3 regions of the Streptomyces sp. 3211.6 genome follow, and region 2 is predicted to be linked to each of the others. Evidence: riboswitches for the same ligand, from Rfam matches in the RefSeq annotation. Region 2 holds a riboswitch; each other region holds the start of a gene.

Region 1 (7,595 bases), 2.5 Mb from region 2:
CCCGCTCCCGCCGTCGCCCCCGCCTCCCCTGCGGACGCCGGGCGGATCGTCCTGCTGACCGCCAGCCACCGGGTGGCCCCCGGGCTGCTGTCCTGGCCGGCCTGGCAGGTCCTGCACGCCGCGGACCGGGTGCTGTGCGCGGACCCGGGCCACCCGCAGCTCCCGTACCTGCGGGAAGCGGGGGTGGTCGTGGCGCACGAGGCCCCCGACGCACACGCTCTCGTCGATGCCTGCGCCGGGGGCCGCACCATCGTGGTGATCCCGGCCGGTGAGGGCGACCAGCGGCTGACGGACGGACTGGCGCGGCTGGCCGGCTCGGGCCGGGTGGCCATGCCGGACCTGGAGCTGCTGCCGGGGTCGTACGACCTGCCGGGCGCGCGGCTGCTCGACCTGGTGCAGGTGATGGACCGGGTGCGCCGGGCGTGCCCGTGGACGTCGCGGCAGACCCACGAGGGGCTGGTGAAGTACGCCATCGAGGAGGCGTACGAGCTGGTCGAGGCGATCGAGGACGGCGACCGGGACGCGCTGCGCGAGGAGCTCGGCGACGTCCTGCTCCAGGTGGTCTTCCACGCGCGCATCGCCGAGGAGGGCGCGCAGGACGCCGGGGAGGCGGAGGCGTTCTCCATCGACGACGTCGCCGGCGACCTGGTCGACAAGCTGATCCGGCGCCACCCCCATGTCTTCGGGGACGCCACGGCCGAGTCCCCGGAGGACGTCAGCGCCCACTGGCAGGCCACCAAGGCGGTCGAGAAGCAGCGGGAGTCGGTCACCGACGGGATCCCCCTGGCCCAGCCCGGGCTCGCGCTCGCGGCGAAGCTGGCCGGCCGGGCCCGCGCGGGCGGGGTCCCGGTAGAGCTGCCCCGGGGCGAGGGCATCGGCTACGAACTGCTGGAACTGGCGGCCCGCGCCGAGGCGGCGGGCACCGACCCCGAAACGGCACTGCGCGCGGCGGCCCGCGCCTACCGCGACGCCATCCGCGCGGCGGAGGGCGTCGCCGGCTAGCCCGGGCAGTTCAGCCCTCAGGGGGCGTCAGTCGCCCGGGGCGCGGGCCGACGGGTCGTGCCAGTGCGGGGCCGGGCGGTGCAGGAACCACTCCCCGAAGCCCAGGGGGCGCCCGCCGCGGGCGGAGCCGGGGACGGGGACGGCGTCGTGGAAGAGGCGGTCGGGGCGGGCGCCGAGCTCCTCCAGGAGGAGGGCGGTCTCCTCCATGAACACGGGCGGCCCGCTCAGGTAGACGTCCTGCTCGGGCCACAGGGCGCGGTGGCCGAGGGCGGTCGCCAGCCGGGCGGTGGCCTGGTCGCGGTGCTGCCCGGGGGCGGGGGTGATGTAGGTGACGCCGAGCCGGCGGAAGGCGGCGGCGTAGGCGTCGATCCAGGGCCGGTCGTAGAGGTGCGCGGCGTCCCGGGCGGCCAGGAAGAGCCGTACGTCCCGATCGGGAGGGTGGTCCGCGAGCTCCTCCAGCATGGCCCGCACGGGCGCCCACCCGGTGCCCGCGGCGATGAAGGTGACGGGCCGGTCCGCGCGGCGCAGGGTCAGCCTCCCGCCCGGGGCGCTGAGCCGCAGCGGCTCGCCGGGCCGGATCTCGCGGACCAGGGCGGTGCTGAGGCGGCCGCCCTCGATCCGGCTGACGTGCAGGTCGACGGTGTGGTCGGCGCGGGGTGCGTTGGCGAGGGAGTACGTGCGCCAGACGGACGGGACCCGCCCGCTGCTCACGCTGACGTACTGGCCGGGCCGGTAGGGCAGCGGGGCGTGCGGTGCCAGGGTCAGGACCGCGATGTCCTGCCCGTAGCGCAGGTGGCGCACGACCTCGGCGTCCCACCAGGGCGGGTCCTCGCTCGCGGCGGCGCCGGCCGTCATCGCGTCGGCCATCAGCTGGTAGGCCTCGCCCCAGGCCTTCTCGGCGTCCGGGGTCCAGGCCGCGCCCGAGGTCGCGGCGAGGGCGGCGAGCAGGCTGGCGCCGACGGCGGCGTAGTGCTCGGGTCCGACCAGGAACTTGCGGTGGTCGCGGCCGAGGTCGTGGAGATAGGGGAGGAGGCTGTCGTCCTCCAGGCGGGAGACGACATGGGTGAGGGCGGCGAAGAGCCGGTCGCGCTGGCGCTCCATGTCCTCGGCGGAGTCCGGGAACAGCCGACGGATCCCGGGGTTGTGCCAGAACAGGTGGGAGTAGAAGAACTTGACCGTGTGCTCGGCCCGTCTCTCCACCACCGCGAAACTGCTCTTCAAGATCCTCACGTCCACAGGACCGAAGTAGGAATGTCCGACAAGCCGCCGTCAAGTGAGGGGCGATCCACGGACAGCCGCGGCGAACCGCCCATAAAGGATGACCGGTAGCGGGCCGGGATACCGTCGACGGGTGCACGAGCAGACCCCCGACACCCCGCCCGCCCCCGCCGTCCCGGCGGCGCCGACCCTCTTCGACTGGGAGTTCGCCACCGACCCCTACCCCGCCTACGCCTGGCTGCGCGAGCACGCGCCCGTGCACCGGGCCACGCTCCCCAGCGGGGTCGAGGCCTGGCTGGTGACCCGGTACGCGGACGCCCGCCAGGCCCTCGCCGACCAGCGGCTGAGCAAGAACCCGGCGCACCACGCGGAGCCCGCCCACGCCAAGGGCAAGACGGGGATCCCCGGGGAGCGCAAGGCGGAGCTGATGACCCACCTGCTCAACATCGACCCGCCGGACCACACCCGGCTGCGCCGGCTGGTGTCGAAGGCGTTCACCCCGCGCCGCGTCGCGGAGTTCACCCCCCGGGTGCAGGAGCTGACCGACCGCCTCATCGACGGGTTCGAGCAGAAGGGGGAGGCGGACCTCATCCACGAGTTCGCCTTCCCGCTCCCCATCTACGCCATCTGCGAGATGCTCGGCGTACCGCGCGAGGACCAGGACGACTTCCGCGACTGGGCCGGGATGATGATCCGCCACGGCGGCGGTCCGCGCGGCGGGGTGGCCCGCTCGGTGAAGCGGATGCGCACCTATCTCGGGGAACTGATCCACCGCAAGCGGGACGATCTGGGCAACGACCTCATCTCCGACCTGATCCGGGCGAGCGACCACGGCGACCACCTGACGGAGGCCGAGGCCACCGCCATGGCCTTCATCCTGCTGTTCGCCGGCTTCGAGACGACCGTGAACCTCATCGGCAACGGCGTCCACTCCCTCTTCATGAACCCCGGCCAGCGCGCCCTCCTCCAGGACTCCCTCGCCGCGGGCGAGACCGCCCTGCTGGAGACCGGGATCGAGGAGCTGCTGCGCTACGACGGCCCGGTGGAGCTGGCCACCTGGCGGTTCGCCACCCGCCCGCTGACCCTCGGCGGCCAGGACGTCGCCGCCGGCGACCCCGTGCTGGTGGTCCTCGCGGCGGCCGACCGCGACCCCGCGCGCTTCGCCGATCCGGACACGCTCGACCTCTCCCGGAGTGACAATCAGCACCTCGGATACGGCCACGGGATCCACTACTGCCTCGGCGCCCCGCTCGCCCGCCTGGAGGGCCAGACGGCGCTCGCGACTTTGCTGAAGCGTCTGCCGGATCTGGAACTTGCCGTTCCCCCTGCGGACCTGCGCTGGCGCGGCGGACTCATCATGCGGGGCCTGCGCACCCTGCCCGTCCGCTTCACAGTCCCGAACGTCTGAGGCGCGCACCCGGGCGCCCGCAACGGCCCCCGGGGCGGCGGAACTGACCGGAATTCAGTCTTCGGCCGAACTTGTGACATCCGTTCGAAGGCGGCTAGGTTCTGCCGTTACCCCGCCGTTATACGAAAGGTGCAGGCTCATGCTTCCCGGGAACGGCCGCCACAGACGACCCCGTCAGGTCCCCGCCATCGTCGTCACCGCCGGAGTCACCGGCTCAGCGCTGGCACTGCCGCTGCTCGCCGCCACGGGCGCGAACGCGGCCGACACCGCGACGTGGGACAAGGTCGCCGACTGCGAGAGCGGCGGCACGTGGAGCGCCAACTTCGGCAGCGGGGCCTACGGCGGCCTCCAGTTCACTCTGGAGCAGTGGAAGAACGCGGGCGGACTCGAGTACGCGGAGCGCCCCGACCTCGCGAGCCGGTCGCAGCAGATAGCGGTGGCTGAGCGGGTGCTGGAATCCCAGGGCCCCGAGGCGTGGCCGCTGTGCTCCGCCTCGGCCGGGCTGTCCAAGAACGGGCCGAAGCCCGACGTGGACACCGGCACCTCCAAGATCCCCGGCCCGGTCGGCCCCACCCCGGTCCGGCCCGACTTCTCGGTGCCCTCCACCGGCCGGGACAAGCCCTCCACGGACTTCGGGGCGCCCACCCCGGCTCCCGGCACCCCGGGCCCGGGCGTACTCCCGGACTACCCGCTGGGCGCCACCAGCGGACTGCCCGTCATGCCGGAGCCGGACTACTCCCTGCCGCCCACCCCGACCACGGGCCCCACCGTCCCGCCCACCACCCCGGCGAACCCGGGCAACCCGGGCAATCAGAACGGCCAGGGCAACCAGGGCAACTCCAACAACCAGGGCAACCCAGCCAATCCGACCGCCCCCGGCACCCCGACCGCCCCGGTCGACCCGACGGCCCCGGCCACCCCGGGCGCCACGCCCTCTCCCTCGGCCTCCGCCGGCGCCTCCGACGGCAGCGGCAAGCACCGCGGCCCGGCCGCGGTCGAGGTGCCCGCGGCCCCTGGCGCGGCGTCAGCCTCCGCCGCGGAGCCCGTGTACACGGTGAAGCCGGGCGACAGCCTGGCGGCCATCGCGGACGCCAACGGCCTCAAGGGCGGCTGGACCGCCCTCTACCAGGCCAACGAGCAGGTCATCGGCAAGGACGCGGACCTCATCAAGCCCGGCCAGAACCTGGATCTAACCAAGAAATAGGGGGTAGTTCGGGCAGCCATTACGGGCTGAATGTCCGTTATCGGCAAGTGAGACATGCATCTCTTCCGGACAACTGGCGTGTCTCATTCCGGAACTTCCGCAAACCCGGCTCCGACCTGCGCAAACGTGCTCTCCCGGAACGCAAGTAGGCCGGTTTCTCCCCAAAATCACACGTTGAACATCGGGGAGAGACCTGTCTACCTTCTGAGTCGCCCGCCACCGCGGGCTCCTTCGACCGCATCGCCGAATCCTGCCGGCGGCCGGAGGGAACAGTCGTCGCGCAAGCGCCGTTGGCAGGAGCGGGGGAACCAAGGTAGGTGCCGGGAAAGGCCGTTGAGAGACGGCCCGCGTACCGGCTTGGGGTGAAGACGCGCAACTGCGCGACCGGGCAACTCATCCGCCCGAACCCGACAGCTCACCTCGAAGGCGTCGGTGAGGAGAAACTCCATGCTGCTTTCCGGCAAGGGCAAGCACCGCCGCGGCTCCAAGGCCGTCCGCATCGTCACGCTCGCCGGTGTCGCCGGTGTGGCCGTCGCCGCGCCGCTGATGGCCGCCGGCTCCGCCAGCGCCGCCACCGTCTCGGAGTGGGACAAGGTCGCCGCGTGCGAGTCCGGCGGCAACTGGTCCATCAACACCGGCAACGGCTACTACGGCGGCCTCCAGTTCTCCGCCTCCACGTGGGCCGCGTACGGCGGCAAGGCGTACGCCGCGCAGGCCAACCAGGCCACCAAGTCGCAGCAGATAGCCATCGCCGAGAAGGTCCTCAAGGGCCAGGGCAAGGGCGCCTGGCCGTCCTGCGGCGTCGGCCTGTCCAACTCCGCCTACAACGGCGGCGGCTCGACCACCACCCCGGCCAAGCCGAAGCCGGAGACCAAGCCGGCCCCGGCCAAGCCCGCCCCGGCGAAGCCCTCCACCCCGAAGGCCGACACCGAGACCAAGTCCACCGGCTCCGGCTCCGGCGACTGGACCCCGTCCAAGCCCGCCCCGGCCAAGCCGTCGGCCCCGAAGACCGGGACCCCGGCGACCGGCAACGGCTCGTACACGGTCCAGGAGGGCGACACCCTCGGCACCATCGCCGAGGCCAACGGCGTCAAGGGCGGCTGGGAGAAGCTGTTCGACCTGAACAAGGACACCGTCCAGGACGCCGACCTGATCTTCCCGGGTCAGAAGCTGAACCTCGGCTGAATTCCCGCGTAACACCCGAGCAGCACCCCGGCACGGACCGCGGCATCGACGCCCGGCGCGCATCCTTCGCGCGCCGGGCGTCGTCGCGTCCGCGCCGCGCCGCCGCATGTCCGGCCCGTTTTCCGGGGCTCTATGTCCCGGAAGGCGGGTATTCGGACCCTTTTTCGTCCCAGGACCCGGGCGGTCGGCTGGCCGACCGCCCGGAGCCGGTTAGGCTCTAGTCGGCGAGGCCGTCCCAGGCCACACGCCACCGCACACCCAGCGTCACATCCCAGAAGGAGATGCTCGTGCCGTCCATCGACGTCGTCGTAGCCCGGGAAATCCTGGACTCCCGAGGCAACCCCACGGTCGAGGTCGAGGTGGGCCTCGACGACGGCAGCACCGGCCGTGCTGCAGTTCCGTCCGGTGCCTCCACCGGAGCGTTCGAAGCCGTAGAGCTCCGCGACGGTGACCCCAACCGCTACCTGGGCAAGGGCGTCGAGAAGGCCGTCCTCGCCGTCATCGAGCAGCTCGGCCCGGAGCTGGTCGGCTACGACGCCACCGAGCAGCGCCTGATCGACCAGGCGATGATCGACCTGGACGCCACCGAGAACAAGGGCTCCCTCGGCGCCAACGCCATCCTCGGCGTCTCCCTCGCCGTCGCGCACGCCGCGTCCGAGGCCTCCGACCTCCCGCTCTTCCGCTACCTCGGCGGCCCGAACGCGCACCTGCTGCCCGTTCCGATGATGAACATCCTCAACGGCGGGTCGCACGCGGACTCCAACGTCGACATCCAGGAGTTCATGATCGCGCCGATCGGCGCGGAGTCCTTCTCCGAGGCCCTTCGCTGGGGTGCCGAGGTCTACCACACCCTCAAGAAGGTCCTGCACACCAAGGGCCTCTCCACCGGCCTGGGCGACGAGGGCGGCTTCGCCCCGAACCTGGAGTCCAACCGCGCCGCGCTCGACCTCATCATCGAGGCCATCAAGCAGGCCGGCTACGTCCCGGGCAAGGACATCGCGCTCGCGCTCGACGTCGCCGCGTCCGAGTTCTACAAGGACGGCAAGTACCAGTTCGAGGGCCAGTCCCGCTCGGCCGCCGAGATGACCGAGTACTACGAGGAGCTCGTCTCCGCGTACCCGCTGGTCTCCATCGAGGACCCGCTGTTCGAGGACGACTGGGCCGGCTGGAAGACCGTCACCGAGCGCCTGGGCTCCAAGGTCCAGATCGTCGGCGACGACCTCTTCGTCACCAACCCCGAGCGCCTCGCCCGCGGCATCGAGGAGGGCTCCGCGAACGCCCTGCTCGTCAAGGTCAACCAGATCGGTTCGCTGACCGAGACCCTCGACGCCGTCGAGATGGCCCAGCGCAACGGCTTCAAGTGCATGATGTCCCACCGCTCCGGCGAGACCGAGGACGTCACCATCGCCGACCTCGCCGTCGCGGTGAACTGCGGCCAGATCAAGACCGGCGCCCCGGCCCGCTCGGACCGCGTCGCCAAGTACAACCAGCTGCTGCGCATCGAGGAGATCCTCGACGACGCCGCGGTGTACGCCGGGCGCAGCGCCTTCCCGCGCTTCAAGGGCTGAGTCCTCGCCT
Region 2 (7,595 bases):
CGTCGACGAGCTCGGTGACCGTGTCGACCCGGATGACGCCGGCCTGGCGGAGCAGGTCGGAGACGGTGGCCTCGGGGAGGCGGGTGCCGGGGACCAGGTGTCCGGCGGGGGTGTGGCGGCCGCCGAGGGCGACGACGAGGGGCTTGACGGCGGCGGTGCGGCGGGCGAGGCGGGTGAACTTGCGCGGGTTGCCGAGGGTCTCCAGGTACATGAGGGCCACGTCGGTGGCCCCGTCCTCGTACCAGTACTGGAGGATGTCGTTGCCGGAGACGTCCGCCCGGTTGCCGGCGGACACGAAGGAGGACAGTCCCTCGCCGCGGCGCAGCAGCCCGGACAGCAGGGCGATGCCGATGGCCCCGGACTGCGTGAACAGCCCGATCCGGCCGCGGGCGGTGGCGGGGGCGGGCGCGAGGGAGGCGTTGAGCTCCACGTCCGCCGCGGTGTTGATCACCCCGAAGGCGTTGGGCCCGATGAGCCGCATCCCGTACGAGCGGACCTGGCGGACCAGTTCGCGCTGGCGGGCCAGCCCGTCCGGGCCGCTCTCCCCGTACCCGGCCGACAGCACCACCAGCCCCTGCACCCCGTGTTCCCCGCAGTCGGCGACGGCGTCCGCGACCCGCTCGGCGGGGACGGCGATCACGGCGAGGTCCACGGGGGCCCCGATGTCCGCGACGCTGCGGTAGGCCCGCACCCCGTCCAGCAGGTCGCCCTCCATCCCGGCCGCCCGGGCCTCGTTGACGGCGTAGAGGTGCCCGTGGAAGCCCCCGTCGCGCAGGTTGCGCAGGGTGGCGGCGCCCACCCCGGATCCGGAGCGGCTGACGCCGATCACCGCGACCGAGCCGGGGGCCAGCAGCCGCTGGACGGAGCGGGCCTCGGCGCGCTGTTCGCGGGCGCGCTGGACGGCGAGGGACTCGGCGGTGGGTTCGAGGTCGAGGGTGAGGTGGACGGAGCCGTCCTCGAAGCTGCGCCTCTGCTGGTAGCCGACGTCCGTGAACACCTTGATCATCTTGGTGTTGGCGGGCAGCACCTCGGCCGCGAAGCGGCGGATGCCCCGCTCCCGGGCCACGGCTCCGATGTGTTCGAGCAGGGCGGAGGCGACCCCGCGGCCCTGATGGGCGTCCTGGACGAGGAAGGCCACCTCGGCCTCGTCTGCGGGGGCGGAGGCGGGGCGGCCGTCGGGGCCGATGCGGTCGTAGCGGACGGTGCCGATGAACTCCCCGCCGATGGTCGCGGCGAGGCCGACGCGGTCCACGTAGTCGTGGTGCGTGAAGCGGTGGACGTCGCGGTCGGAGAGGCGGGGGTAGGGGGCGAAGAAGCGGTAGTACTTCGACTCGTCCGAGACCTGCTCGTAGAAGCTGACCAGGCGGCCCGCGTCCTCGGTCGTGATGGGGCGGATCCGGGCGGTGCCGCCGTCGCGCAGCACTACGTCCGCTTCCCAGTGGGCCGGGTACGAGGGGTCCGACGCGATGGTCATGGGGCCAGCCTAAGGGGAAGATCCGGCCAGGTGGCCGGGTGGCTCCGACAGGCCGGACGGCACAGGGCCCGGGAATGAGGCGCGCCGGGGCAAATCAGTGCAAAGCTGATGAGGGCCGAACGGCGGCGGGATCGGGCCGAAGGTCGGTCCGAGCATTCCGGGTGACGTGAGAGACTGGTCTAGACAACCGCGAGAACCTGAAGGGCATCACCATGGCAGAGCGCCGCGTCAACGTCGGCTGGGCCGAGGGCCTGCACGCTCGTCCCGCCTCGATCTTCGTCCGCGCGACGACCGCTTCCGGCGTCCCCGTGACCATCGCGAAGGCGGGCGGCGACCCCGTCAACGCCGCGTCGATGCTGGCGGTCCTGGGCCTGGGCGCCCAGGGCGGCGAGGAGATCGTCCTGGCGTCCGAGGCCGAGGGCGCGGAGGCCGCGCTGGACCGGCTCGCGAAGCTGGTGGCGGAGGGCCTGGAGGAACTCCCCGAAACGGTCTGACCGACCACGACCCTTCACCGAAGCCGCGGCCCCCACCACCCCGGGGACCGCGGCTTCGTCGTTTCCGGTACCGGGCCGCCCCCGCCGCCTCCGGCCCCAGGCCCGGCAGCCTCCCGCGGACGGCCGCCGCAGCGCAATCCCGTCGGGAAAAGCCCGCCGTGCTGAAACATCCGCAGCGGGAATCGACCGGAAATCACATCCCGCTCCACCGGAATAGAATTCCGCCAGACCCGGCCCCTTTTATACGGGCCCGGCGTTAATTCCGGCCACCTCCCGTGTTTACGGCACGTTGCAAACTCCTCACCCGGAGCCGGAAAACCCCCACCGCCCGCTCCGCATGCAGCGCGGCCACCGCCCGCGCCCGCTCCGCGTCCCCCCGCGCGACCGCGTCCACCAGCGCCCCGTGTTCCGCCCAGGAGTCCACCGGCCGGGCCGGGGCCCCCACCTCGTACATCCAGGCGATCTTGTGCCGGGTCTGCGTCAGCAGCGCGATCAGCCCCGGGCTGCCGGACGCCTGCGCCAGGGTCTCGTGGAACCAGCTCCCCAGCGACCGCAGGTCCTCGCCCTGCCCCCGCCTGGCCCGCTCCTGGCCCAGCCGCACCAGCCCCCGCAGCACCTTCAGGTGCGCATCCGTCCGCCGCCGGGCGGCGCGCGAGGCGGCCAGCGGCTCCAGCAGCATCCGCAGCTCCAGCAGATCGGCGGCCTCCTGCTCGCCCGGCTCCGCCACGCAGGCCCCCGCGTGCCGCCGCGTGGTGACGAACCCCTCGGACTCCAGCGTGCGCAGCGCCTCGCGCACCGGCACCCGCGAGACCCCGTACCGGCGGGCGAGCACCTCCTCGGTCAGCCGGCCGCCGGGGCCGAAGAATCCGGAGACGATATCGTCGCGAATCGCTGTGCACACCGCGTGCGCCGGAATACGCAAGGCCGGACCTCCGCTGGGTTCCGCTGGGTTTCGTTTCCATCTACCGTGCCGCGACTCTATTGCAACACGGCTCGATTTCCGAGAACGCCCGGAAATCGGAAACGGAAACGGCGAAAACGAAGAAGGCCCCGGCTCTGGGAGCCGGGGCCTTCTTCCGTGGACGTGGAAACCTGCGTCAGATGCCGACGCCGTGGTTGCGCAGGTAGGCCAGCGGGTTGATGTCCGTGCCGTACGTGGCACCGGTGCGGGCCTCGAAGTGCAGGTGCGGGCCGCTGGAGTTGCCGGTGGAGCCCGACAGGCCGATCTGCTGTCCCGCGGTGACCGTCTCGCCGACCGAGACGTTCAGCGACATCAGGTGGCCGTACTGGGTGTAGGTGCCGTCGTTGTGGCGGATCACGACGTTGTTGCCGTAGGCGCCGCCCCAGCCGGCCTCGACGATCGTGCCCGCGCCCACCGCGTGGACGGACGTGCCCTCGTCGGCGTGGAAGTCGACGCCCGTGTGGCTGCCGGAGGACCACATGCCGCCGCCCGCGCCGTACTGGGTGCTGACGTAGGAGCCGTCGACCGGGAGCACGAAGGTGTTGAGGCGCTTGCGGGCCTCCTCCTGGGCGGCCTTCTCGGCGGCCTCGCGCTCGGCCTTCTCCTTGGCCTCGGCCATGCGCTTCGCCTCGGCGGCGCGCGTCTTGGCGTCGGCCTCGGCCTGCGCCTGGGCGGCGACGGACTCGGCGGCGGTCTGCTGGGTCTCGGCCTGGACCTGGATGTCGTCCTGGAGGCCGTCGGCGACGACGATCGCGTTCAGGGCGCCGGTGTCCTCGAAGGACGGGCCGCCGTGGGAGTCGGCGGCGAAGGCCGGGGCCGCCAGGGTGCCGACCACGCCCGTGGTGGCGAGGGCGGCTATGCCGGCGTAGCCGGCGGTCTTGCGGCTCATGCGGCTCGAACCACGGTGCTTGCCGGAACCGGCTGCACGACTGCCAAACGCCATGGCGGGGGTGATCCTTTCCTTCCCTCTCGCCTACCGGGTTAGCTGACGGGTTCGGAGCAGGAAGGTCTCCTACGGCCCCCCTCTGGCGAGGCGGTCCGATTCACCCCAGGGACTGATGTGGGTCCCCGGCTCCCCAGGCTCGCGCCTGACGGGGACTCGGCGATCGCTGCCCGGTGCCGCGGGTGCGGCTGGCACAACTGACGGACAGCACGCCTGACGCTAGGCGGATCATCAGTCAATCGCCAAACAGACGAGCGGATTTGTTGCGTACGCCACACCGCATACCTGAAACCACACCACCAAACGGACAAAGGGGGCCCGGCGGATGCTCCGCCGGGCCCCTCGAAACAGGCCGGTCACCGGTCAGTTGCCGGCCGGCCTCCGGTCAGTTGGTGACGACCGTGACCTCACCGATCCCGAGGGCCAGCACCGGCTCCTCGATCTGCGCCGCGTCGCCCACCAGGACGGTGACCAGCCGGTCCACCGGGAAGGCGCTCACCACCGCCGAAGTGGCCTCCGCCGTACCGGTTTCGGCCAGCCGCGCGTACAGCCGCGCCTGGTAGTCGTCCGGCAGCTCCTGCTCCACCTGGTCCGCCAGGGTCCCGGCGACCGAGGCGGCCGTCTCGAACTTCAGCGGGGCCACGCCCACCAGGTTCTGCACCGCCACGTCGCGCTCGGCGTCCGTCAGGCCCTCGGCGGCGAGGGTGCGCAGCACCTGCCACAGGTCCTCCAGCGCCGGGCCGGTGTTGGGGGTGTCCACCGAGCCGCTGATGGCGAGCATCGAGGCTCCCTTGCCGTCGGCTGTCGAGCGCAGCACCTGGGCGAAGGCGCGCACGCCGTAGGTGTAGCCCTTCTCCTCGCGCAGCACCTTGTCCAGACGGGAGGTCAGGGTGCCGCCCAGGCAGTACGTGCCCAGGACCTGCGGGGCCCAGACGATGTCGTGCCGGTCCGGGCCGATCCGGCCGATCAGCAGCTGCGTCTGGACCGCGCCGGGCCGGTCCACGATGATTACGCGGCCCGTGTCGTCGGCCGTCACCGGCGGCACCGGCAGGGGGGCGGCGGTGTCCCCCGTCCAGGCGCCCAGGGTGTCGGCCAGGGCGGCGTCCAGGTCGATGCCGGTCAGGTCGCCGACGATCACCACGGTGGCGGTGGCGGGGCGTACGTGGGCCTCGTAGAAGGCGCGTACGGCGGCGGAGTCGATCCGGGCGACCGTCTCCTCCGTGCCCTGGCGCGGGCGGGACATGCGCAGCGTGGCCGGGAAGAGCTCCTTGGAGAGCTCCTTGGCCGCCCGGCGCTGCGGGTTGGCCTGCTCGTGCGGGATCTCGTCGAGCCGGTTGCGCACCAGCCGGGCGACCTCGCCGTCGTCGAACGCGGGCGCGCGCAGCGCCTCGGCGAGCAGTCCGAGCGCCTTGGGCAGGCGGGAGGCCGGGACCTCCAGGGAGACGCGCACGCCGGGGTGGTCGGCGTGGGCGTCGAGGGTGGCGCCGCAGCGCTCCAGCTCGGCGGCGAACTCCTCGGCGGAGTGCTTGTCGGTGCCCTCCGACAGGGCGCGGGCCATGATCGTGGCCACGCCGTCGAGGCCCGCGGGCTCGGCGTCGAGCGGGGCCGCGAGGTTGACCTCGACCGCGACGACCTGCTGGCCGGGGCGGTGGCAGCGCAGCAGGGTCAGCCCGTTGCCCAGGGTGGAGCGCTCGGGGGCGGGGAAGGCCCACGGCTTGGCCTCACCGGCCTCCGGACGCGGGTGGAAGGTCATCGTGACGGCTGCGGTGTCGCTCACTGCTCCGCCCCCTCGTTCTCGTCGCTCTCGTCGTTCTCTTCGGCGCCGGCCAGCGGCTCGTAGACCAGGACCGCGCGGTTGTCGGGGCGCAGCCGGGCGGCGGCCACGGCCTGCACCTCCTCGGCGGTGACGTCCAGGACGCGCCCGACGGCGGTCAGCGCCAGCTGCGGGTCGCCGAACAGCACCGCGAAGCGGCACAGTTCGTCGGCGCGGCCGGCGACGGTGCCCAGCCGGTCCAGCCACTCGCGCTCCAGCTGCGCCTGAGCGCGCTCCATCTCGTCGGCGGTGGGGCCCTCGGCGGCGAACCGGGCGAGCTCCTCGTCCACGGCCGCCTCGATGGCGGGCACCTCGACACCGCTGGAGGTCTTGACGTCCAGCCAGCCCAGGGAGGGCGCGCCGGCCAGCCGCAGCAGGCCGAAACCGGCCGCGACGGCGCTCTGGTCGCGGCGGACCAGGCGGTTGTGCAGGCGGGAGGACTCGCCCCCGCCGAGGATCGTCAACGCCACGTCGGCCGCGTCGCACGCGCGGGTGCCGTCGTGCGGGAGGCGGTAGGCCGCCATCAGCGCGCGGGCCGGGACCTCCTCGACGATCTCCTCGCGCAGCTGCCCGCCCATGGTCTCGGGGAGGGTGCCGTCGCGGGGCGGCTGCTTGCCGTCGTGCGCCGGGATGCTGCCGAAGTACTTCTCGACCCAGGCGAGGGTGCGCTCGGGGTCGATGTCGCCCACGACCGACAGGACGGCGTTGTTGGGCGCGTAGTACGTGCGGAAGAAGTTCCGGGCGTCCTCGAGGGAGGCGGCGTCCAGGTCGGCCATGGAGCCGATCGGGGTGTGGTGGTACGGGTGGCCCTCGGGGTAGGCGAGGGCCGTCAGGCGCTCGAACGCCGTGCCGTACGGGACGTTGTCGTAGCGCTGGCGGCGCTCGTTCTTGACGACGTCGCGCTGGTTCTCCATGGACTCCTCGTCCAGGGCGGCCAGCAGCGAGCCCATGCGGTCCGCCTCCAGCCACAGGGCGAGCTCCAGCTGGTGGGCGGGCATCGTCTCGAAGTAGTTCGTGCGCTCGAAGCTGGTGGTGCCGTTCAGCGAGCCGCCGGCGCCCTGGACGAGCTCGAAGTGCCCGTTGCCCGGTACGCTCGCCGATCCCTGGAACATCAGGTGCTCGAAGAGGTGAGCCAGACCGGTCCGCCCCTTGACTTCGTGGCGCGAGCCGACGTCGTACCAGAGGCAGACGGCGGCGACCGGGGTGAGGTGGTCCTCGGACAGCACCACGCGCAGGCCGTTGGCCAGCCGGTGCTCGGTCGCTGTCAGGCCGCCGGAGCCGGCCTGAGCTGTGGCCGTGTGACCCATGGGCATGTGGTCCCTTCGATCGCGATGCAGAGATTTCTTATCGACCTGCCACTGTATGCAAGCGCGCAGGTGCGCGGAGAAGTTCCCGGCCCTCACTCCCCCGAGGGCTCCGTCCAGGGGGTGCTCGCCAGGGTCGGAGTCGGCGTTGTCGGTGCCTGGGGCCACAATGGTCCGCGTCGACCCCGTCGCACACCCCAGCACGTACCACCCCCCGATCTTGGTTAGGAGCGCCGCAGCGATGGCCCGCCGCAGCACGAAGACCCCGCCGCCGGAGGATTTCGAGGAGAGGATCCTCGACATCGACGTCGTCGACGAAATGCAGGGCTCCTTCCTCGAGTACGCGTACTCGGTGATCTACTCCCGGGCCCTGCCGGACGCCCGGGACGGCATGAAGCCGGTGCACCGGCGCATCGTCTACCAGATGAGCGAGATGGGCCTGCGCCCCGACCGCGGGTACGTGAAGTGCGCCCGCGTCGTCGGCGAGGTCATGGGCAAGCTGCACCCGCACGGGGACCAGTCGATCTACGACGCCCTCGTGCGCATGGCCCAGCCCTTCTCGATGCGGCTGCCGCTGGTCGACGGGCACGGCAACTTCGGCTCCCT
Region 3 (7,595 bases), 650 kb from region 2:
GCCGGGAGGCGGCCCCGCCGAGCACCGCCAGGTTCTCGGCGTGCCGGCGGATCCGGGTGGCGAGGTGGTCGACGTGGAAGAGCTGCCGGAGCAGGTCGGGGTCCTCGACCGTGTCCTCCAGCTCGTCGAGGAGGGAGATCTCACGGTGCACCAGCGACTGGAGCCGGCGCGCGAGGTTGACGAAGACCTCCACCTTGCGGTCGCTGTCGCTGGGCGCGGCCGGGGCGGCCAGCCGTACGAGCGCTTCGTGCGCCTGCTCGCGGGCGCCGCGCAACTCCTGTGCCAGCAGCCAGAACTCGTCCACCCGGGCCGGACCCGCGGCCTCCGGCGGCACGGTGCCCCGCCCGGCCCACACGGGGCGCGCCGGCCGCTCGCCCCGTTCCAGGCGCTCGGCGGTCGTACGCAGCTCCTGGCGGCCGCGCATGCTGGAGCGCCGCAGCGCCTCGCACCGGTCCCGGACGGCCTTGGCGGCGCGCTGGGCCCCCAGCAGGGCGGCGGCGAGCGCCCCGACGGCCAGCAGGGCGCAGCCCGCGAGCACCGGCCAGAGCCGCGCGTCCCGGTGTCCGGCGCCGCCGCCGAGCTGCAGGGTGAAGATCACCGCGGCGGTGCCGCTGAGCGCGGCGGCGAGCGTGGGCAGCACGGCGGCACGGACCAGCTGGGGGCGTATCTGCCGGCCGGGACCCGTGGCGGCGTGTCTCGACGGGGCGTGGCGGGCGGCGCGGAGTCCGGACATCGGCGTCCTCGGTACGTGGGGCCCGGCCCCCGGATCCAGTTCCCGGGGCCCGGTGTTGATCACCGGATACCCAAGCTAGACCGCACGCTCCCACGACCGTTGCCGAGTTGGGGAACTTCGCCGGGCTGCTTCCCGCTCCCGATGGAGCGCTCGCACGACAGCCCGAATGCGCCGGGAGCGCGCACGCCCCTGCAGGTCGGGGCGTGCGCGCTCCCGGGTTCACGACCCGACGGCCTCCGGTTCCCCTAGTCCGGCCGCCGGCGCCGGCGCCGGATCGAGGACGCCCGCCGCGGCGGGCGTGTCCGGGGTGGCCGGGGTGTCCGCTGGGGTCACGGGGCCCGCGACGTAGGGGCGCCACCAGGGTGCGGCCGGGACGTCGGGGGCGCCCGGTTCGAAGGGCCGGCCGGGGATGGGGAGGGCGATGGCGGCGCCCTGGGCCACGGCGGCGGCCACGGTGCCCTCGCCGGGCTCGTCCCACGGGTGCGGGGCCAGGTTGAAGGTGCCCCAGTGGATCGGCAGCATCGTGCCGGACGGGGCGCCGCCCTGGAGGTCGAGGTGGGCGCGCATGCCTTCCTCGGGGGTCATGTGGATGTCGGGCCAGTACTCCGAGTAGGCCCCGATCTGGATCATCGTGGCGTCGAAGGGGCCGTGTTCGGCGCCGATCTCCTTGAAACCGGGGAAGTAGCCGGTGTCCCCGCTGTGGAAGATCCGGTGCTCCTCGCCCGCCACCACCCAGGAGGCCCAGAGGGTGGACTGCTGGTTGCGCAGGCCGCGCCCGCAGAAGTGGCGGGCCGGGGTGGCCGTCAGGGAGAGGCCCGCGACCTCGGTGGACTCGTTCCAGTCGAGCTCGCGCAGCCGGCCCGGGGCGACGCCCCAGCGCTCCAGGTGCGCGCCGACGCCCAGGGGGACGGCGAAGACCGTGCCGGTGCCGGCCAGGGCCTTGATGGTGGGCAGGTCCAGGTGGTCGTAGTGGTCGTGGGAGATGACCACGACGTCGACCTCGCCGAGGGAGGCCAGCGGTACCGGCACGGGGTGCAGCCGCTTGGGTCCGGCGAAGGGGAAGGGGGAGCAGCGCTCGCCCCAGACGGGGTCGAAGAGCACGCGGCGGCCGTCGATCTCGGCGAGCACGCTGGAGTGCCCCATCCAGGTCAGGCGCAGTCCGCTCGCCGGCGGCTTGGCCAGCTCGGCGAGGGTGGTGGGGTGGACGGGGACGGGCGCGCCGGGGTTGCGCCGGATCCGCTGCTCCTTGTGGAAGTAGATCTTGGCGAACTCCAGCATCGAGCCGGAAGGCCTGGTCCGGGCCCCCACCGGGTTCTGGAAGACGCCGTCGGCGAAGTTCGGCGAGCTCAGGATGCGCTCCAGCCGCGCGCCGGACGGGTCCGCGCCGAAGGCTTCGGGCCGCAGGGCGCGCAGCCGGGGACGCAGGGGAAGGGAGCCGGTCAAGGCGCCTCCTGGGTAGTGCGGGTGGGGTGGGGCGGGTTACGCCCACGACCATCCCAACGCGCACCGGCCTCCCAGGATTCCGCCCGGCCGTTTCCCCCCGGCCGCCGTCCGGATGCCGGGCGGCTTCCCGCGCCCGGCCGCCGGCGTCCTGCTCCCCCGGTCCGGCAGCCGGTCCGGGCGGGACCGGGGCCGCGCCCGGCCGGGACCAGGCCCGGGCCGGGCCCGGGCCGGGCGGGACCAGGCCCGGGCCTGGTGGGCTACAGCGGGAGCAGGTCGGGGCGCTTGGCCTCGACGTTGTCGCCGGAGGACTCCCCGCGCAGCCGCCGCCCGATCCAGGGCACGAGGTATTCGCGCGCCCACTGGATGTTGTCCCGGGTGACGTCCACGGACCCGCGCGGCGCGGCCGGCGGCCAGGGCTGGTCGGGGTCGGCGGGGACCTCGTACCCGAGGACCTGCGCGGCGCGCAGCGCGACGCGGGTGTGCCCCTCGGGCGAGAGGTGGAGGCGGTCGTCGTCCCAGGCCCGGCGGTCCTGGACGGTCTTGAGCGACCACAGGTCGAGCACCGGGCAGCCGTAGCGGTCGGCGATGGCGCGCACGTGGGCGTTGTACGTCGCGATCTTGCCGCGCAGGTGCTTGAGGACGGGCACGCCCCGGGTGTCGAAGCCGGTGGTGATCATGACGAGGCCGACGGCGCCGGTGAGGTCGGCCACGGCCGCCTCGAAGCGCTCCGCCACGTCGTCGGGGTCGCTGCCGGGCCGGATGATGTCGTTGCCGCCCGCACAGAAGGAGACGAGGTCGGGGGCCAGTTCCTTGGCCCGCGGAACCTGCTCCTCCACGATCTGGTCGAGCACCTTGCCGCGCACCGCGAGGTTCGCGTACCGGAAGTCGTGCTCGTCGCGCTGATCCGCCAGGAGTACGGCGAGCCGGTCGGCCCAGCCGAGATACGAATCCCCGGGTCCCGGGTCCCCCACGCCTTCGGTGAAGCTGTCCCCGATCGCCGCGTACGAGCCGATGGTCTTGAGTGTCGTCTTCGTCGCTGCCACGGGAACCCATCCTTCACCCCCGTCGCCAACCTACGCCAACGTAATGAGGGGTTGACGGACCGTGATCTATACCACGCGGGGGATAAGGAATAAGTACACGCGGGGCCGGAACCCCCCTCGGGTCCCGGCCCCGCGCGTGCCGGCGCTCCGCCGCACGGGCGGTCGTCAGACGCTGACGCCCTTCGAGCGGAGGTAGGCCAGCGGGTCGATGTCGGAGCCGTAGGACGGACCCGTGCGGATCTCGAAGTGGAGGTGCGGGCCGGTCACGTTGCCGGTGGCGCCCGAGAGGCCGATGCTCTGGCCGGCGGTGACGGTCTGGCCCGTCGAGACGTTCAGCTGGGACAGGTGGCCGTACTGGGAGTACTTGCCGTCGGCGTGCCGGATGACGACCTGGTTGCCGTAGGCACCGCCCCAGCCTGCGGAAACCACGGTGCCCGCGCCGACGGCCCGGACGGTGGTGCCGGTGCTCGCGATGAAGTCGACGCCGGTGTGGTAGCCGGAGGACCACATGGCGCCCGGGGTGCGGTACTGGGTGGAGATGCCGCCGCTGACGGGGGCGACGAACCCGGCGGCGCTCGCGGGCGCGGACTGGGCGGCCGGCGCGGACTGCTTCATTCCGCGGGACGGGGCGGCGGAGCCCTTCAGCGGCGCGGCGGCGGAGGAGCCGGCGGTGCCCGGTCCGGCGCCGTCGTCCTCGGCCGGGGCGGCACCGGCGGTGTCCGCGCCGGCCGCCGGAGTTCCGCTCGAGGACTCCTCGGCCGGCGCCGCAGCCGGCTTGGGGGCGGGGGCGGCGTCCCCGTCGAGGGTCAGGCGCAGGCCCGGGTGGATGAGGGAGGGGTCGTCACCGACGGCCTCGCGGTTGGCGGCGTACAGCTGCTCCCAGCCGCCGGAGAGGCCGCGCTCGGCGGCGATGGTCGAGAGGCAGTCGCCGGGCACCACCGTGTAGACGGCCGGGGCGGCCTGGGCGGCGGCCGGGGCCGCGGCGGGAGCCGCCGTCCGGAACGCCTCCGGAGCCTGGACGGGAGCGGCGGCCGGGGTCACGGCGGCCGGGGCGGCCGCGTGGGCCCCCGCGGCGCCCATCAGCGGCAGCGCGAGGGCCGCGCCCCCGGTGCCGGCGAAGGCCAGGCCGCGGGATATGGAACGGGACTTCGGACGGCGGTGCTTACCCTTTCCGGGCATGGCGAATTCCTCTCCGGCGCCTGCGAGGTGAGCTGTCGGGTTCGGACTGGAGATGTCCGGCCGTACGGGTACGGCTTCACCCCGAGCCGCGCCGGATTCGGTCCGGCCCGGCGGCCTGCATGGGTCCCCCGCTCCTGCCGCGCGTCTTGGTCGGGTGCGGTTCCCGGGCGGCGGCAGGATTAGGCGGTCCACCCGGATCGCTCGCGAAGGTAATCCAGCGGAGGCACGGGCAACAAGCCGTGAATTCCCTGACGGAATAGCAGGCATGAGGGATCAACGGAATTCCGGTCACCCTGCGTCCATTCCGGAACGGCAACGGCCGCCCCGGCATGGGAATTCGCGTTTCACGATCAGGCACGCACGGTCACCGTATGATCTGGCTCACGGAGTTCGGCCCGATCTCGCGTCCACCTATGGCAAGTTGGTCTCAACCAGAGCAATTCGGACACGCGGCACACCGCGGAGGAGTACACGTGACCCAGCAGATACCGCAGGACCTTTCCGCGCACCCCGAACCCACGCCCGAGATGACCGGAGTGCGTAATTTCCGTGACGTGGGCGGCTTGCCGGCCACGGATGGACGGAGGGTCAGGCCGGGACGACTGTTCCGAAGCGGACATCTGGCACATGCCACCGAAACCGATGCGGAATTCCTCGCCTCCCTCGGCCTGCACACCGTCTTCGACTTCCGCAACGCCGCCGACCGGGCCGTCGAGGGCCCGGACGTCGAACTGCCGGGCGTGCGCAACGTCAACATCCCGCTCTCGGACCCCGCCGACGGCGGGGAGTTCTGGCGGATGGTCCGCGAGGGCGGGATCGACCAGCTCCGCGGGCTCCTGGGCGGCGGCAGGGCGGCCGCCCGCATGGCGGAGTCGTACCGGGAGATGATCCGCGAGCGCACGGCCGAGCACGGCCGGGTGGTGCGCGCGCTCGCCGAGGACAGCGTGCCCGCGCTCCTGCACTGCGCGGCGGGCAAGGACCGGGCGGGCCTGACGGTCGCCGTCACCCTGCTCGCCCTCGGGGTCGACCGCGATGCCGTCGTGGCGGACTACCTGGAGTCGAACGCCCCGCACAACCGCTACCGGATGCGGCGCGGCGACGAGACGCCCGAGACCCGTCCCGCCGAGGTGACGGAGCTGCTGGCGCCGCTGTTCGACGCCCGCCCCGAGTACCTGCTCGCCGCGTACGAGACCGTCGACGTGCACTGGGGCGGGCCGGACCGCTACCTCGCCGAGGGCCTGGGGCTGACCCCGGCGACGCTGGAGCGGCTGCGCGACCGGCTGCTGGAGTGAGCCCGCACGGGGCCCCGGCCTGCCGGGGCCCCGTCCCGCCGACTGCGCGAGGGATGGCCTAGCGGTTGCCGACGGCCTGCTTGACCAGGGTCCGGCCGAAGTCCCACATCAGCGAGCCCCCGCCGTGCGCCTCGTCCATGACCTCGCGGAAGGCACCGACGAACCGGTCCACGTCCGCCTCGTCCACGATCAGCGGCGGGATCAGCTTGATGACCTCCAGGTGGTCCCCCGAGACCTGGGTGAGGATCCGGTGCCGGTTCAGCAGCGGCACCACCACCATCTGCGCGAACAGCCCCTTGCGGGCCGCCTGGAGCATCGTCCAGCGGCTGCGCAGGCCCAGCGAGGACGGCCGGCCGAACTCGATGCCGATCATCAGCCCCCGGCCGCGCACCTCGTGGAGCATCTCGTACTCGTCCACGAGCGCGGCCAGCCGCCCGCGCAGCAGGTCGCCCATGGTCCGGGCGTTGGCCACGACCTGCTCGTCCTCCATGACGTGCAGGACCGCGAGCCCGGCCGCCATCGCCTGGGCGTTGGAGCCGAAGCTCGCGGAGTGCACCAGGACGCGGTCCATGGACGAGTAGACCTTCTGGAAGATCCAGTCCTTGCCCAGCGTCGCGCCGACGGGCACGTACCCGCCGGAGAGGGCCTTGGCCACGCACACCAGGTCCGGTTCCACGCCCGGTTCGTTCTGGTACGCGTAGAAGTCCCCGGTCCGTCCGAGGCCGGTCTGCACCTCGTCGGCGATCAGCAGGGCCTTGTGCCGGTGCAGGAGCTCCTGGGCGGCGCGCAGGAACCCCGGCGGGGCGGCGTGCACCCCCTTGCCCTGGATCGGCTCGACCACGAAGGCCGCCACGTCGCCCCGGCGCAGCTCGCGCTCCAGCGCCCCCAGGTCCCCGAGGGCGATCTTCGTGTCGGGCAGCAGCGGGGCGAAGCCGTCGCGGAAGCCGCCCTCGCCGTTGACCGACAGGGAGCCCGTGGTGAGCCCGTGGAACGCGTGGTCGCAGTAGAGGATCCTGGGCCGGCCGGTGGCGTACCGGGCGAACTTCAGGGCGGTCTCGACCGCCTCGGTGCCGCTGTTGCCGAAGAACACCCGGTCGAGGTGGGGGCTGTGGGAGAGCAGCTTCTCGGCCAGCAGCCCGGGCAGCGGCTGGCAGTCGAAGCGGGTCAGGTCGGCGAGCTGGGCGTCCAGCACCTCGTGCAGGGCCCGGCGGACCACCGGGTGGTGGCGGCCCAGGCCCATGACGCCGAAGCCGGCGAGCATGTCGAGGTAGTCGTTGCCCTCGGCGTCCCAGAAGTGGGCGCCCTCGGCGCGCACGTAGACCTTGTCGAAGCCGATGGTGCGCAGCATGCGGGGCAGCTGGTGGTTGAGGTGGCGGGCGTGCAGCTCGTAGCGCTCCCCGCCGCGCTCGGCGAGCAGCGCGGCCAGGTCGAAGCCCCCTCCCCCGCCGGCCGCCCCCGCCTGCGGCGCCGTCATGCCGACGCGTCCCGGTTCCCGGCGACCGTCTCGCGGGCGGCGCGCAGGGACTCCTTGAGGGAGCCCATGGTGGCGAGGACGGCGGTGGGCTCGTAGCCGCAGTGCGCCATGCAGTTGGCGCAGCGCGGGTCCTTGCCGCGGCCGTACTTGCTCCAGTCGGTGTCGTTCACCAGCTCCCGGTAGGTGGGCACGTATCCGTCGCTCATCAGATAGCAGGGGCGCTGCCAGCCGAAGAGGGAGTAATTCGGAATGGCCCAGGCGGTGCAGGGGAAATCCGCCTTCCCTTCCAGGAAGTCCAGGAAGAGCGGGGAGTGGTTGAGCCGCCAGCGGCGCCGGTTGCCGCCCGCGAATGCCTTCCTGAAGAGTTCGCGGGTCTGTTCGACGCCCAGGAAGTGCTCCTGGTCGGGGGCCTTTTCGTAGGCATAGGCGGG

The links. A riboswitch is a leader RNA that binds a small molecule or an ion and turns the genes downstream of it on or off. The one in region 2 is predicted to bind cyclic di-AMP.
Positions count from the first base shown of each region.
Region 1: linked by a shared signal. The riboswitch ahead of BX286_RS15435 (transglycosylase family protein) and the one ahead of BX286_RS27305 (M23 family metallopeptidase) in region 2 are both predicted to bind cyclic di-AMP.
Region 3: linked by a shared signal. The riboswitch ahead of BX286_RS30090 (M23 family metallopeptidase) and the one ahead of BX286_RS27305 (M23 family metallopeptidase) in region 2 are both predicted to bind cyclic di-AMP.

Region 1 is NZ_RBXC01000001.1:3,380,184-3,387,778, reverse strand. It holds gene BX286_RS15455 (nucleoside triphosphate pyrophosphohydrolase) at 1-1,002, shown strand, start outside; gene BX286_RS15450 (globin domain-containing protein) at 1,030-2,232, opposite strand; gene BX286_RS15445 (cytochrome P450) at 2,354-3,628, shown strand; gene BX286_RS15440 (transglycosylase family protein) at 3,768-4,832, shown strand; cyclic di-AMP (ydaO/yuaA leader) riboswitch at 5,108-5,276, shown strand; gene BX286_RS15435 (transglycosylase family protein) at 5,280-6,017, shown strand; gene eno (phosphopyruvate hydratase) at 6,299-7,585, shown strand.
Region 2 is NZ_RBXC01000001.1:5,904,826-5,912,420, reverse strand. It holds gene BX286_RS27320 (bifunctional GNAT family N-acetyltransferase/acetate--CoA ligase family protein) at 1-1,474, opposite strand, end outside; gene BX286_RS27315 (HPr family phosphocarrier protein) at 1,687-1,968, shown strand; gene BX286_RS27310 (GntR family transcriptional regulator) at 2,225-2,890, opposite strand; gene BX286_RS27305 (M23 family metallopeptidase) at 3,066-3,872, opposite strand; cyclic di-AMP (ydaO/yuaA leader) riboswitch at 3,885-4,044, opposite strand; gene BX286_RS27300 (pitrilysin family protein) at 4,258-5,625, opposite strand; gene BX286_RS27295 (pitrilysin family protein) at 5,646-6,998, opposite strand; gene BX286_RS27290 (DNA topoisomerase (ATP-hydrolyzing) subunit A) at 7,231-7,595, shown strand, end outside.
Region 3 is NZ_RBXC01000001.1:6,550,923-6,558,517, reverse strand. It holds gene BX286_RS30105 (ATP-binding protein) at 1-733, opposite strand, end outside; gene BX286_RS30100 (MBL fold metallo-hydrolase) at 953-2,176, opposite strand; gene BX286_RS30095 (SGNH/GDSL hydrolase family protein) at 2,434-3,219, opposite strand; gene BX286_RS30090 (M23 family metallopeptidase) at 3,385-4,398, opposite strand; cyclic di-AMP (ydaO/yuaA leader) riboswitch at 4,403-4,561, opposite strand; gene BX286_RS30085 (tyrosine-protein phosphatase) at 4,872-5,690, shown strand; gene BX286_RS30080 (aspartate aminotransferase family protein) at 5,749-7,164, opposite strand; gene hpnH (adenosyl-hopene transferase HpnH) at 7,161-7,595, opposite strand, start outside.